2 regions of the Sporosarcina sp. QA0331 genome follow, and region 2 is predicted to be linked to the other one. Evidence: riboswitches for the same ligand, from Rfam matches in the RefSeq annotation. Region 2 holds a riboswitch; the other holds the start of a gene.
What was found. A riboswitch is a leader RNA that binds a small molecule or an ion and turns the genes downstream of it on or off. The one in region 2 is predicted to bind S-adenosylmethionine.
Positions count from the first base shown of each region.

Region 1: another riboswitch for S-adenosylmethionine. It lies ahead of AC0L13_RS18900 (bifunctional homocysteine S-methyltransferase/methylenetetrahydrofolate reductase); the one in region 2 lies ahead of AC0L13_RS13410 (methionine ABC transporter ATP-binding protein).

Region 1 covers NZ_CM147850.1:3,703,368-3,710,989, reverse strand. Annotated here, with positions in the region: gene metH (methionine synthase) at 1-1,031, opposite strand, end outside; gene AC0L13_RS18900 (bifunctional homocysteine S-methyltransferase/methylenetetrahydrofolate reductase) at 1,024-2,871, opposite strand; SAM riboswitch class I at 2,985-3,091, opposite strand; gene AC0L13_RS18895 (histidine kinase) at 3,206-3,391, shown strand; gene AC0L13_RS18890 (biotin transporter BioY) at 3,527-4,123, shown strand; gene bioB (biotin synthase BioB) at 4,120-5,124, shown strand; gene AC0L13_RS18880 (hypothetical protein) at 5,163-5,867, opposite strand; gene AC0L13_RS18875 (hypothetical protein) at 6,010-7,622, shown strand, end outside.
Region 2 covers NZ_CM147850.1:2,650,475-2,658,096, reverse strand. Annotated here, with positions in the region: gene AC0L13_RS13450 (ABC transporter ATP-binding protein) at 1-442, shown strand, start outside; gene AC0L13_RS13445 (peptide-binding protein) at 584-2,419, shown strand; gene AC0L13_RS13440 (ABC transporter permease) at 2,488-3,453, shown strand; gene opp4C (oligopeptide ABC transporter permease) at 3,468-4,385, shown strand; partial or broken gene AC0L13_RS13430 (ArsC/Spx/MgsR family protein) at 4,615-4,722, shown strand; gene gcvH (glycine cleavage system protein GcvH) at 4,803-5,186, shown strand; gene AC0L13_RS13420 (toprim domain-containing protein) at 5,379-5,720, shown strand; gene AC0L13_RS13415 (thioredoxin family protein) at 5,733-6,041, shown strand; SAM riboswitch class I at 6,098-6,202, shown strand; gene AC0L13_RS13410 (methionine ABC transporter ATP-binding protein) at 6,300-7,313, shown strand; gene AC0L13_RS13405 (methionine ABC transporter permease) at 7,306-7,622, shown strand, end outside.

The DNA.
Region 1 (7,622 bases), 1.1 Mb from region 2:
TTCGTCCGCTCACCGATTAACAAGGGGCGCATCGATGGGTCGTACAATAAAGGTTCGATACCCGAAACGGCATGATCATGCCCGTTCTCCGGCTTTTGTCGTGGAGCGAGTCCGTCCACCGCCTCGCGGATTGCACGAATATGGTCAGGCGTCGTTCCACAACATCCGCCAACCATGTTTAGCCATCCTTTATCCGCAAATCCTCTTAGCTTTTGCGATAACGATTCAGGCGATTCATGGTAATGGCCTTCTTCATCCGGCAGCCCGGCGTTCGGATAACAAGTGACAAAGCTCGTTGCAAGATCTGAAAGCGAGCGCAGATGATCTGTCATGAATTCCGGACCTGTCGCACAGTTCAACCCTACTGAAAGCGGCTTAATATGCTCGATGGAAATATAAAACGCTTCGATGCTTTGACCGGCCAATGTCGTTCCCATCGGCTCGATCGTCCCGGAGATCATAACGGGCAACTCAATGCCTGTTTCGTCGAATGCCCGCTTGATTCCGATCGTTCCGGCTTTTACATTGAGCATATCTTGGCTCGTTTCCATCAATAGAAGATCAGCGCCGCCTTCAATCAACGCCTTCGCCTGAACGTAGAAGTCCTCGGAAAGCTTATCGAATGTAATCCCTCCGGTGACGGACAGAGTCTTCGTAGTCGGACCGATAGCACCGGCGACGAAACGCGGCCGCTCAGGTGTCGAGTAATCGGCTGCGCACTGTTTCGCGATTTCCACAGCCTTTTTGTTGATTTCAGAAGCGCGGTGACCGAGGCTGAATTCGTCCAGTACGAGGGGAGTGCCCCCAAATGTATTTGTACAGATGATATCTGCACCCGCCTCTAAATAGGCGCGGTGGATTTTATCAAGAATATCAGGGCGGAGGATGTTCAAGTATTCATTGCAGCCTTCGTATTCTTCGCCGCCGAAATCGTCCGCGGAAAGGTCTTCCGCTTGCAGCATCGTGCCCATCGCACCGTCTATGATGAGAATTCTGTTTTTCAGTTGTTGTTCGATTGGATGTTTAGGCATGGACGATATTCCTCTCCTTCTCCGCATCAAGCTGCTTTATATGATTGATCAGTTCCAATGACATGTCATAGCGGAGGAATGGCGTAATAATGTAGATGCCGTTGAATAGCTCGGCGGCAGTGTCGATCAGTTCCTTCGCGATATTGATGCCTTCCTGAGTCGCTTTTTCACGGTCATCCCCGCAAGCGGCCATCCTTTCGAGCACCTCTTCGGATAGCTTAATGCCAGGCACTTCATGGTGCAGGAATTCCGCATTCCTTATATTCGTAAGCGGCATGATGCCGATGAAAATCGGTGTATCCAAATGCTTCGTCGCTTCGTAAATGTCGACGATTTTCTCTTTTGTATAGACGGGCTGGGTAATGAAATAATCGGCCCCACATTCAATTTTCTTTTCAAGCCGCTGAACGGCACGGTCTAGAACACGGACATTCGGATTAAATGCAGCGGCGACCGAGAATTTCGCTTTTTTGCGAAGCGGCTTGCCTGTGAAGGAAATTCCTTCGTTCAATTGTTTAATAAGCTGCAACAGCTCCATGCTTGATACATCATAGACGCTTGTAGCGCCTGGGAAGTCGCCAACCTTCGTCGGGTCGCCAGTAACAGCAAGGATGTCATGGATTCCTAGTGCATCAAGCCCCATCAAATGAGATTGCAAACCGATCAAGTTATGGTCGCGACACGTCAAGTGGACAAGCGGCCGTACGTGATGCTCATGCTTCAAAATTGAGCCCATCGCCATGTTGCTAATGCGAGGGGAGGCAAGGGAATTGTCCGCCATTGTGACGGCATCTACACCGGCTGCATATAATTTATTCGCTCCTTCGAAGTACTGCTCGGTTTCCAAATGGCGAGGGGTGTCGAGCTCTACGATGACCGTTCGCTCTGTCTTCGCTTTTATGTGAAGCGGTTCGTGTTTTGCAGGCTCCGCTTCCCGGATGACGATTGGCTTTTGTGGCGTGACGGTCTTTTCCGTTATCGGCGGCAATCCCGCCAATTGCTTTTTCGCAGCTGCAATATGTTTCGGCGTAGTTCCGCAGCATCCGCCGATGAGACGTACACCCTCTTCACGAAGAAACGTTGCTGCACGACCGAAATAGTCTGCTTCAGACGCGTAGACGATCCGGCCTTCCTCGACGTCGAGCAAGCTTGCATTCGGGGCTGCTGATAAGAATGCCCGCTCTGGAATTGTCACTTTTTCAAAAGCTTGAATCGTATGGTACGGGCCTAGCCGGCAATTAACGCCGACAATATCTGCACCTATTGATTCCAATTGGTGAAGGGCATCATTCAGATTCATCCCATTTTGCAAGATGCCGGGCTCATCCATTGCCACTTGTGCAATGAGTGGAATATCCGTCAGCTTTCGCAATTCAGTGACGACGGCCGATAGCTCTTCAAAATCATAATATGTTTCCAACAACAGTCCGTCGGGATCGCCGGAAAGCAAAACATCTGCCTGTTCGCGCATCATCGTCAACACTTCGGCGATAGAAGCGTCGCTTTTCCGGATGCCGCGCAGTCCTCCGATTGTCCCGAGCACATATTGATTGCCAGGAGTTGCTGCACGCTTTGCAATCTGAATCGCTGCCTCGTTGAATTCCTTCACTCGGTGCTCTAAACCGTAGCGGGCGAGCTTAAGGGAATTGGCGCCATATGTATTCGTCTGAATCACATCCGCCCCCGCGTCGATATACTCTCGATGGATCTTCTCAATGATTTCCGGCTTTTCAACGTTCAATTCCTCATAACTAAAGTCAATGCCATATGAATAAAGCAGCGTCCCCATTGCGCCATCTGCCACTAGTACATAATCTTTCAACCGATCAAGCAATCTCATCAGAATCATCCTCTCTTCAACTCTGCATATTCTTATACAAAAAATTTCGACAGCAATGAAAAATAAAAAAGCCTTCGCTAAAAAAGAAGGCTTTACAAGTGAAATCTCGCTCCTTCTCATCTGTCAGGCCGAAATGAACCCGCTGGAATTAGCACCTGACCGAAAACGGCTGGTTGCTGAAGCTTCGACGGGCCAGTCCCTCAGCTTCTCTTGATAAGAATTTGATATGCAGTTGTTTGAATAATTTAAAACATCATATCGTTAAATGTCTGCTACGTCAATAGGTGAATTGTGATAGAATAGGCGTATGAACAAAAAGTAGAAGGTGAATTCGTTGAGGATCTTCAAATTTTCCATTCCGATTGCACTCCTTGTCGCTGGAATTTCATGGTGGATGCTCCATAAGGATCATCAAGAAGTGCCGGGGATGTCAAGAGTGTGGATTACGGTAGGTGCAGCTATCTTAAGCGGCTTGATTGCCCATTTTTTATTTCCGAAAAGTGAAGACAAGAAGCGTTAATACAGAAATCGATAGCGACTCATGCTGTCGGTTTTTTTATTTATTTGATTTAGGTTAACTTAATTGAAAATGAAGTTGACACATTTTGAGTTAACTTATATTCTATAGTAGATAACTCAAATTACGAGGTGGATTATGACAACAGCTTCAGTGAAAACGAAAAGCGGGATGAGTGCGCTCAGTCTCGTCTACTGTGGGATGTTTGCGGCATTGATGATGATCGGGGCAAATATTACTACGTTCGTCCCATTTCTAGTAATTGGTGGGGTGCCGATCACTTTACAAACATTTTTCGCCGTGTTGGCGGGACTTCTGCTCGGTAGCCGGCTTGGGGCAACTGCGATGACGGTCTATATGATCGTCGGCTTGGCGGGGGCGCCTATTTTTTCAAAATTCCAAGGCGGGTTCGGCTTCATTCTAGTACCGACCTTTGGCTTCGTCGTCTCGTTCATATTCGTTGCGTATATTGCGGGGAAAATTGTTGAGAGGAACGGAAGTTTGCAGAGCTATGTCATTGCCGCTTTGGTTGGTATGAGTGTGAATTATCTGTTCGGAACGAATTGGATGTATGCCGCTTATAAACTTTGGGCTGCGGCGCCTGACGCCTTCACCTATAAGGTGGCTTGGATCTGGATGGTACCGCCGTTGCCGAAAGACATACTTCTGGCGATTTTAGCTGGGATTTTCGGCCACCGGATGTATAAGGTGTTGAAAGTGAGGCGTACGCGTTGACGAACTATGAGGAGTTGGCAGACCGTGTTCTTGCAGGTGATGTCTTATCAAACGTAGAAGCACGTACAATTCTGGATAGCCCGGACGATGAGCTGCTTCCATTGCTGCATGCGTCCTATAAAATTCGAAAGCGTTATTTCGGGAATAAAGTGAAACTCAACATGATCATTAACACCAAATCCGGCTTATGCCCGGAAAACTGTGGATATTGTGCACAGTCGATCGTATCAAAAGCACCAATTGAAAAATACGCAATGATGAAGCAGGAAGAAATTGTGGCGGGTGCAGAACGGGCGGTGTCCTTGAATGCGGGTACGTATTGTATCGTTGCAAGCGGGAGGGGACCGGTCAACCGGGAGCTTGAAATCGTCATTGATTCCGTCAAGGAAATTAAGGCGAAGCATAGCAATATGACTGTATGCGCTTGTTTGGGCATCTTGAAACCTGAACAGGCAAAACGTTTGAAAGAAGCTGGCGTCGATAGGTATAACCACAACATCAATACATCTGCCGCGCATCATAAAAGCATAACGACGTCTCACACGTATGACGACCGTGTGAATACGGTGGAACTGGCGAAGGAAGCAGGGATCTCGCCTTGTTCAGGCGTGATTATCGGCATGCGGGAGACGAAGGAAGACGTTATCGCGATGGCGCGCAGCTTGCATGCGATGGATGCCGATTCGATTCCTGTGAACTTCTTACATGCGGTGGATGGGACGCCCCTCGAAGGAACGAATGAGCTGACGCCGCGCTATTGCTTAAAAGTGCTTTGCTTGTTCCGCTTTATGAATCCGACTAAGGAAATCAGGATTTCGGGTGGACGTGAAGTGAATTTGCGCTCACTTCAGCCATTCGGCCTCTATCCTGCAAATTCAATATTTGTTGGAGACTATTTGACGACGGCCGGTCAGGAAAGTGACCGGGACCGGCAAATGCTCGAGGACCTTGGATTTGAAATCGACATGGCGCCGTTGGTGAAACAACCGGTTACGAATTGATTATATTAGTAAAGGGCGATCCTTCAAGTTGATGAGTCTCAACTTGGTGGGTTGCCCTTTTTCATTGATGGCGGCTGCCATAAAGAAAAGTCCTCTTGCTGCATGAAATACTCCTTCACCGAAATCGAACCGTCAAAAGGTATTGCTTCAATCGTTTCGAGCATGTCGTCAAACTGAGCTTCTGTTACTGTGGAAATGTTTCTGTTCGTTATTCGTGCAGGAAGTTGATGTTCCTTAATCGTTTTAACCCATTCTTCCAGCGATGGCTCACTGATGATGACCGTCTCGGAATATTTCATATTCCCATTTTCCTCTCGATATCGATAAAGAAGACGTGCTCCGATATAATCGTTTTTCCTTCCTTTGAACCCGGGATTCGTCCATAGGCCGATAAGCAGATCGGTTATTTGGTCGTAGCGGAAAGTGATGGATTTCGTTTCGCCGGTCCACTCATTGGCGAAATAAAGTGTGTAGCCATCTCGTTCCTCCACCTTTGTGAACGTTGTCGGCCCTTTTTGCCGGGGCAGCTTTAGAAGTTGAATGCATATCCATCCGATGAATAGGGAAATGCCGCCGAGCAGGGCTGCCAGTAGCCACTCTCCATCCAAAAATGTATCTACGGCCAAGTATAATAGAACGATGCCAAACGCTCCGAAGCCGATAAGGGCTAGATAATAATAAACTTTTTTAGCTGCTGACATTTTGCCTGGCAGCTTATCGGTGCTAAAAACATTCGTCTGCATAATAACTCAACTCCTTTCTCTCATATCTTGTACGGAAGTTCGGGGCGGTAGGATTCAAAAACTTGGTCAAAAAGATGAATCGTTTCGCTGCTTCATCCGTATAGTTAGGGGAGATTAATTTTTAATAGAAAAGAGTGTTCACATGATAAATTTACTGCTATTTTCAATTGTCGTCGGTATCGTTTCCGCGATGGTGATCGTGCCGTTCACGTCGGTTTCTAAAGAAGGGAAGCCAGCCTTTAATCGAATTGGTGCATTGTCAGCAACCGTAGTGCTCATGGCGGTTCTCACATTCGCCCTTTATTACGTCACGAATCTGGATAGGAATTGGACGTCGTTGTGGGCGTTATTCCTTGTCGTAACTGTAGCGGGAGTCGTGCTTGCAACTGGGAAGGAACGAAGCGCCAAAATTGTCCTGTTATTGGCTGCGTTAGCGGGAAGTGCGTTCATCCTTAGTGCGCCGCTATTCAATGCAAATCAAAAATATAAAGCGGTCGAAATGGATCAACAAGTGGAAATTAAGGCGTTTGATGAAACGAAGACGCCTGCAAGTGTACCACCAAAATTTGCTCGAAATAAAATGAAGAAAGCATTCGGCCAAGTGCCGAATACGAGTTATTATGAGCTTGGCAACTTGCAGATTCAAAAAGTGGATGGAAAGTTTGTCTATATCGCGCCTGTCGAGTTTTCGGGATTCTTCAAATGGATGAATGGGAAGACGACACCTGGCTACTTCACGATGAGCGCGACCGATTCGGCAGACAATCCGAAGTTCGTGAAAACAGAAATGGCTTATACACCTTCATCGTACTTCCACAAACAAGTGGAGCGACATATGCGGATGGCGGTGCCGGATCTCATCTTTTATGGTGATGTGCAGCTTGAAATTGATGATGATGGAAAACCACATTATATACGTTCCTATGGGGAATTCATTACAGCGAGAAACGGTTTTGATGTCCAAGGGGTCGTCATGGTAGATCCGGGTACGGGTGAAGTGAGCCAATATCCGCTTTCGAACGTCCCTGAATTTATCGATGGGGCGGTTTCACCCGAAGCGGTCAGCTTGCAAAACAGCTACTTCGGAAAATACGTCCACGGATTCTGGAATTCAGTCGTCGGGAAGAAGGATGTGAAGCTGCCTTCAGATGAAGGGACGGAGTCGAATGTCAGTCCGGTGTTCGATGAAAATGGCCATATGTATTATTTCACTGATTTCACAAGCCCGAAAGAAGGCGTCGACTCGATGCTTGGCTATGCATTGACGGATGGCCGCACGGGCGAAGCGACTTACTATACCGGTAATCTGGAAGAGTCGTATATGGACTCGCAAGGTACGCTTCAAATTATCGAAAAGAAATTTATCGAGAAGAAATGGACCGGAGAAATGCCGGTGCTCTATAACTTTTACGGGGAAGCGAGCTGGTTGACGCCGGTTCTTGACTCAAACGGCTTCCTGCAAAATTACTTCATCGTTTCGGCAGCAAACCCAGAAATCTCCGTATACGCCAATTCACCGAATGAAGCATTGAGGCTTTACAAAACAGCCTTGCAACGGGGCGGAAGCACAGTCGACGGCAACTCGAACGCCGAGGAAGGAAAAGCGTCTGTCAACGTCGTTAGGGTCTATAAGGAACGCGCTGGCGACGCCACAATTGTGTCGATCCTTGCCGACGACGGACAGAACTATATCGTTTCCACAGAATCTGTTCCATTGGCAATCTACATTCAGGAAGGAGACCACCTTGCCATCAC
Region 2 (7,622 bases):
ACCTGTATCTGCTTTGGATGTGTCAATTCAAGCTCAAGTTCTTAATTTAATGAAAGACTTACAAGATGATTTAGGACTTACTTACTTATTCATCGCACATGATTTGAGTGTCGTAAAGCACATTAGTGATCGTGTAGCTGTCATGTATTTAGGAAGGTTTGCAGAAGTCGCACCAAAAAAACAATTATACGAAAACGCATTGCATCCATACACAGAAGCACTACTCTCTTCCATTCCAATCATTGACTTGAATGAAGAAAATGCAAAGAAAGTAAAAATCAAACTTGAAGGGGATTTACCTAGCCCAGCTAACCCACCTTCAGGGTGCACGTTTAGAACTCGATGCCCTAAGGCTTACGATCGGTGTGCTATTGAGAGACCTGAACTTTTAGAAATTGAGAAGGACCATTTCGTCGCTTGTCATTTATATAGTGAAAGTTAAATATACTTTAGCATCCATGACAACTTCATATAAGTTTCATTTTACTTATTCATGCAGTCACTTTTAGGGGGTGTTTCATGGCTCATTGCTGCAAGGATTCATTTTGTTCTACAACTAAAGTAAATAAAGGGGGACGCTATTTTGTTAAAACATTTTAAACACAGATTTGCTCTTCTGATTTTATTGTTGATGATAGGAATGATTTTAGCAGCATGTAACAAAGACGATGAGAAAGAACTGGGCGATCCAAACGGGTCTAAATCTCCTGATGTGTCGGAAACAGATGACGGTGAAGAAGATGCAACAGATGACGGTGGACCAAAAGACGGAGGAACAATTGTAGGTGCTATGTATTCTGCACCAGCAGGAATGTTCAATCCAATCTTTTATGAAGAAGCTTATGAGGCAAACATTTTAGACTTTACACATGAAGGTTTAGTAACACAAAATGAGAAACTTGAATTCATTCCAAGCCTTGCGGAAAAGTGGGAAGTAAATGATGATCAAACCGAAATCACGTTTTTCTTGAAAGAAGGCGTGAAATGGCATGATGGAGAGGACTTCACAGCTGATGATGTTGTCTACACTTATCAAGCAATGTCTGATCCTGAATATGAAAACGCTGGTGGTGTACGAGTAAACTACGTAGCTCCTTTACTCGGATACGAAGCCTATCAATCAGGAGAAACGGATGTGTTTGAAGGAGTAGTAGCAGATGGGGACTATACAGTGACATTCAAGTTCGCTGAACCGAACGTATCACCACTTTACTATGCGAGCTTCCCAATTATCCCTGAACACATTTTCAGTTCTATTTCTGTGAAGGATATTCCTGAAGCTGCTGAATCAAAAGATCCTGGCAAAGTAATTGGTACTGGACCTTTCAAATTCGCTGATATGATTGAACGCGAACAATATATTCTTGAGCGCAATGAAGATTATTGGCAAGGTGCTCCACGATTAGACAGCATTGTTTGGAAAGTAGTTGCACAATCTGTCATGATCGGACTGCTTGAAAAAGGTGAGATTGACTTTGTAGCAAGTCCTGGCGGGATTGCTCCAGCTGATTATGACATTGTAGCTGACTTTGGAAATATTGAAATTATAGAACAAGCTGACTTTGGTTATCAACTAATGGGCTTCAAGCTGAACCACAGAACGACAGCCGATGTAGAGTCCGGTGCGTTGAATCCTGATAACTGGATCCCGAACAAAAAATTGTCTGATCCTAAAGTGCGTCAAGCAATTGCTCACGCAGTTAATCGTCAAGGTCTTGTCGGTTCAGGGCATGGCGAAGGTCTATTACATGGTCGTGGACAGCCGATCAATTCGCCAATCGCACAACAAATGTGGGCATATGACGAATCTGCGGTTACCGCATATGAATATGACCCTGAAAAAGCTGGCAAAATTTTAGATGACCTCGGCTATGTTGATGTTACAGGCGACGGCTTCCGAGAAGATCCGGATGGCAATGAATGGATATTGAATTTTGATTATCCTACTGGAAACGAACTACGTGAACGTTCTGCTCCTATCCTTCAATCGGACTTGGAAAATGTAGGTATTAAGGTCAACCTACGCCAACCTGCTGAAATGTCAGTTTATGTACCTGGTTTGACAAATGACAATACGGATTGGGATCTCTACCTCATTGGTTGGAGCTTAAGTAGTACAGATCCAGATCCAGCTGGTCTATGGGCGACTAAAGCGGGTTACAACTTCTCCCGTTGGAACAGTCCAACATCTGAGGAGTTAATGCAAAAAGCTGTAAAAGCTCCTGACGCTTTTGATCAAGATTACCGTTCTAAGGTGTATGCTGAATGGCAAAAACATTTCTCTGAAGAATTGCCAGCATTGCTCCTTTACGCGCAAAACAGTCTTTGGGCATACAATGATCGTATTCAAGGTATCAAGATTCTTCCACATACCATGTACCAAGATGCACATGAATGGTGGGTCGAGGACGCGGAATAACGTGAAGGAAATATGGAGGGTATACGTCAATCGTATACTCTCCTCCTTCCTAGGTAGGGGGAAAACGAATGTACCAATATATAATAAGACGAGTCTTACAATTCATCCCAATGTTATTTGCATTATCAATCATCGTTTTCGGCTTAGCAAAGGCAGCTCCTGGTGATCCATTTTCAGGCAAGATTCTTGATCCGGAAGTCGGTATGGAGGTATATGAAAAACAACGGGCAGAGCTTGGTTTGGACAAACCGATTCCAGTCCAATATTTGCGCTGGGCAGGAAAAATTGCACAAGGCAGTTTCGGTGAGTCGATTACTTATAAAGGCAGATCCGTTGAGAGTCTAATTAAGGAGCGCTTCCTAAACACTGTATATTTAGGGTTATTCGCACTCTTGATTACTTTACTAGTCGCGATTCCTATCGGGATATATTCCGCACGACATCCATACTCACTGTTGGATTACGGATCAACGACATTCGGCTTTTTCGGACTAGCCGTTCCAAACTTTTTCTTTGGTCTGGTTGTCATCTACTTATTCTCCATCAAACTAGGGTGGTTTCCTGCACAAGGGACACTTTCTTCCAATAAGCTAACAGGCTTTGCAGAGTTCAAAGATAGAATTCATCACATGATTTTACCAGGGTTGACGCTTGGGTTGGCAAGTACAGCTAGTTATATGCGTTACATGCGATCTGAGGTAATGGACGTTCTTGGCAGTGATTTTATTAGAACAGCCAAAGCGAAAGGGATGTCGAACAATAACGTTCTTTACAAACATACACTTCGCAACGCGCTAATTCCGGTTATCACATTACTCGGCATGGAACTTGGCCCTTTACTTGGCGGAGCAATTATTACCGAACAGGTTTTCAACTTCCCTGGTATCGGCACACTTTTCATCGGTTCCGTCATTAACCGAGATTATCCAGTCGTTATGGCGATTACTCTTTTATTGGGAGTTGCAATTCTTGTAGGGAATTTGTTGGCAGATATATTTTATAGCGTCGTAGATCCGAGGATTCGCTATGACTGAGGTGGTGAGGATATATGCATACTGTTAATGAAAAAGAAAATCAACATGATGAACTACAGATTGAAACAACGAGGAAACATCGAAGTCCCTTTCAGTTATCTCTTCGGCGTTTCCTGAAAAACAAGCTCGCTATCGCAGGTATGATTGTTCTCATCATTATCATTGGGTCAGCGGTTTTCGCACCTCTCTTGACGGACCATGATCCGAAAGCGCACAATCTTTTAAAGGTTGAGCAAAAACCAAGCAAAGAACACATTCTAGGAACGGATAGCTCGGGTCGCGATAATTTCTCGAGATTGCTATACGGTGCAAGAGTTTCATTGACCATCGGTATTAGCACAATGGTTTTCACCGTCTTGCTAGGCATGATTTTCGGGACACTTAGTGGCTACTACGGCGGCAAAATCGACAGTATTATTATGCGGATCACGGATTTGTTTCTAGCTTTACCGTTTCTCGTCTTAGCACTGACAATCATTGCCCTTTTGAAAAAAGTTACGATCGGGCTGTTCGTTGTTATCATTGCAGTTACTAGCTGGCCGACATTATCGAGGATTATTCGTGGTACTTTCCTTTCCTTACGTGAACAGGAATTTGTCCTTGGCGCAAGAGCAATCGGTGCAAGCGACTTCAGAATCATCTTCAGACACTTTTTACCGAATGCAATTGGGCCAATCATTGTAAACGCGACATTATTAATGGCTGCAATGATTATCGTCGAATCCGGACTTAGCTTCATCGGCATGGGAATTCCCCAACCGACACCGACATGGGGAAATATGATTTCAGAGGCGCAAGGTTTACGTATTCTACGGTATCATCCTGAAGCGTGGATTCCGCCAGGTCTCGCAATTCTCCTAACGGTTCTCAGTATCAACTTCATTGGGGACGGACTAAGAGACGCGTTCGATCCAAAAAGTGATAGACGATAAAATGTATAATCCTGATCAAACTCCGTGACGACATTTTCTGTAGTTTTTAATTAATACTAAACTAAAAGGGGCGAAGGGAAATTCAATATTTTCCATTCGCCTGTTTTAGTATAACGACTTTCTAGACAACCACTTTTGCTTCACCTACAAGTAATGATATAGCCGGCTTCATAGGAAATTATCAATATAAGAAAAAGTTATATATGGTATTATAAGAATAATACTATAAGTATTGGCCACTGAAGGCATGCTCATAAAAAGTCCGATTGTAACGGACGGCTCAAAAGTGACTGTCGGCTTTAAGGAAGACGAGTTTCAAGAAGTATGGGGAGCATAATATACTTTCTTGTCTTTAGCTTCGGAATATGTCAAAATTGAATGTGAATCAATAAATGTTTACTTATGGAGGGTTATGGGATGAGCACACCTAAAGACTTGCGTTATTCAGAAGAACACGAGTGGGTAAAGGATGAAAGCGGAAAGTATCGTATCGGTATTACTCATTTTGCACAATCCGAACTTGGCGATATCGTATTCGTTGAATTGCCACAAGTTGGGGATGAGTTGAAAGCAGACGAGCCGTTCGGAAGTGTTGAATCGGTGAAAACAGTATCTGAACTTTACGCTCCGATTAGCGGTAAAGTCGTCGAAGTGAACGAAGAATTGGAAGACAGCCCTGAATTGGTGAACGAATCTCCATATGAAGGTGCTTGGATGGTTGTTGTAGAAGCTTCGGATGAATCTGAGCTTGACGCACTTATGTCAGCTGAAGACTACGAAAAAATGACTGTCGGCGAGTAATCGTCAAAGTAGCGCCTGGATCTATGACTCCGGCGCTTTTTTCAATATCCCCACGTCTAGACTTCGGTCGCCAGAAGCCCAGGTCATACGTCAAAGCTGCTTTGTGGCAAAAAGCGTCACTCCGCATCTTTACCTTATGCCTGTCGCTTCTAGTCAGGCGCCCTACGCTTTTATTAAAGGAGGGCTGGAAAAATGGACAGTCAAAAAGTCTTGATCGTTGAAGGCGGATCGGACCGGAAAAGATTGCAGAAAGTGCTTGCGGAACCGGTTGAAATCATTTGCACGAACGGGACAGTCAGTCCGTATCGGGTCGAGGAGATGCTCACGCCTTATGAGGAGTTTGAACTGTTCGTTTTTCTAGATGCCGATGAGTCGGGGGATAAGATCCGCACTTTATTCAAAAGGTATTTTCCTGAAGCGATACACCTTTATACGGAACGAACGTACCGCGAAGTTGAAACAACTCCATACCGTGTGCTTGCAGCCGTCCTCCTAGCTGCAAATTTTGAAGTGCATCCCGAATTTTTACTTTGAAGGTGATAAATAGTGGCCAATATCGAAAACTGGACACGTGAACAATGGGAAAAGAGCAAAGACGATTTTCCAAAATCGATTTTTTATTTATATACACCAATGTGCGGAACATGTGCAATTGCTTCAAAAATGATGGAAGTCATTGCTGCTATGAAGCCTGACTTGCCCATTGGAAAGGCGGACTTGAATTATGTAGAAGAGCTCGCTGTTGATTATGAAATTGAAAGCGTCCCTTGTTTACTAATTCAGAAGGATGGAGAAGTGGTACATAAGATCTATGCGTTCCATTCTATTCCGCATCTTCTCGAAAAGATAGGTTGACATACTGCCGAGAGACATGATATAAGTATAGCTATTAACTTTAACTGAATATGTCGCTCTTATAAAGAGAGGTGGAGGGAAGTGCCCTATGAAGCCCGGCAACCGTCACGAAAGTGAAATGGTGCCAAGTCACACAAAGCATTTGCTTTGAGAGATGAGAGATCGGATGGACGTTTATTTTTATAAAACGTAGTAGCCTTTCTGCTTGTCTGCAGAAAGGTTTTTATTTTGGACAAGATAGTAGTAGAGGTGATAATGATGATTCAATTGAAAGACGTTAAGAAAAGTTTTGGTGCAACGAACGATGAAATCTTGGCGGTAGATGATGTCTCCTTAACGATTGATGAGGGAGAGATCTTCGGCATCATCGGTTATAGTGGTGCTGGGAAAAGTACATTGATCCGCTTATTGAATGGTCTTGAGACACCAACAACTGGGACAATCAAAATTGGAAACCGTGAAATTTCGGCATTCACAGGTAAAGAGCTTCGGGAAGCAAGACAAAAAATCAGCATGATTTTTCAACACTTCAACTTGCTCTGGTCCCGGACTGTTAAGCAGAATATAGCTTTTCCGCTTGAAATCGCTGGAGTGAAAAAAGCGGAACGGGAACGAAAAGTGGCGGAACTGATCGAGCTTGTCGGTCTGAGCGGCAGAGAAAATGCTTATCCATCGGAACTGTCAGGCGGTCAAAAGCAACGTGTCGGTATCGCAAGGGCGTTGGCGAACGATCCAGAAGTGCTGCTTTGTGATGAAGCGACTTCCGCGTTAGACCCGGAAACGACAGATGCTATTCTTGATCTTCTAACAAGTATTAATGAACGGCTCGGGCTGACAATTGTGCTCATCACACATGAAATGCATGTCATCCGGAAAATCTGTCATCGCGTGGCGGTCATGGAAGCTGGAAAAGTAGTTGAAATCGGTCTGGTTCTTGAAGTATTTCAATCACCGCAAGCACCGATTACAAAGCGCTTCGTTTCCCAAGTGACGGAACCTGCGGGAACTGAACAGGTTCTTGCGCATATACCAGGAGGCACGCTCATAAAACTCGCATTTGTCGGAGAGAAGACTGAGCATCCTGTGTTGGCAAGTTTGATTCGAAAATTCGACATTGACGTAAATATCGTCCAAGGGAACATATCCCATACAAAAGGCGGCGCTTATGGCTCGCTTATATTACAGCTTCTTGGCAATGAAAATGATGTTGATAAGGCGATTGCCTATCTCCATGAGCTAGGTGTACAGACAGAGGTGATCGGCAATGATTGAAAGTTTATTTCCAAATGTAGATTGGGGAAAAATGTGGGAAGCAACTGTAGAAACGTTATATATGACGGGGCTTTCTACTTTATACACATTCGTATTCGGACTTGCATTGGGCGTTCTTCTTTTCTTATCAAGTCCAGGCCAACTATGGAAAAATAAATTGGTGTATGGCTTGACGGGAGCATTTGTGAATATTTTCCGCTCTATTCCATTTATCATTTTGATTATATTACTTATCCCGTTTACGACATTGTTGGTCGGATCAATCCGCGGTCCAGAAGCAGCAATCCCTGCTCTTGTCATCGGGGCTGC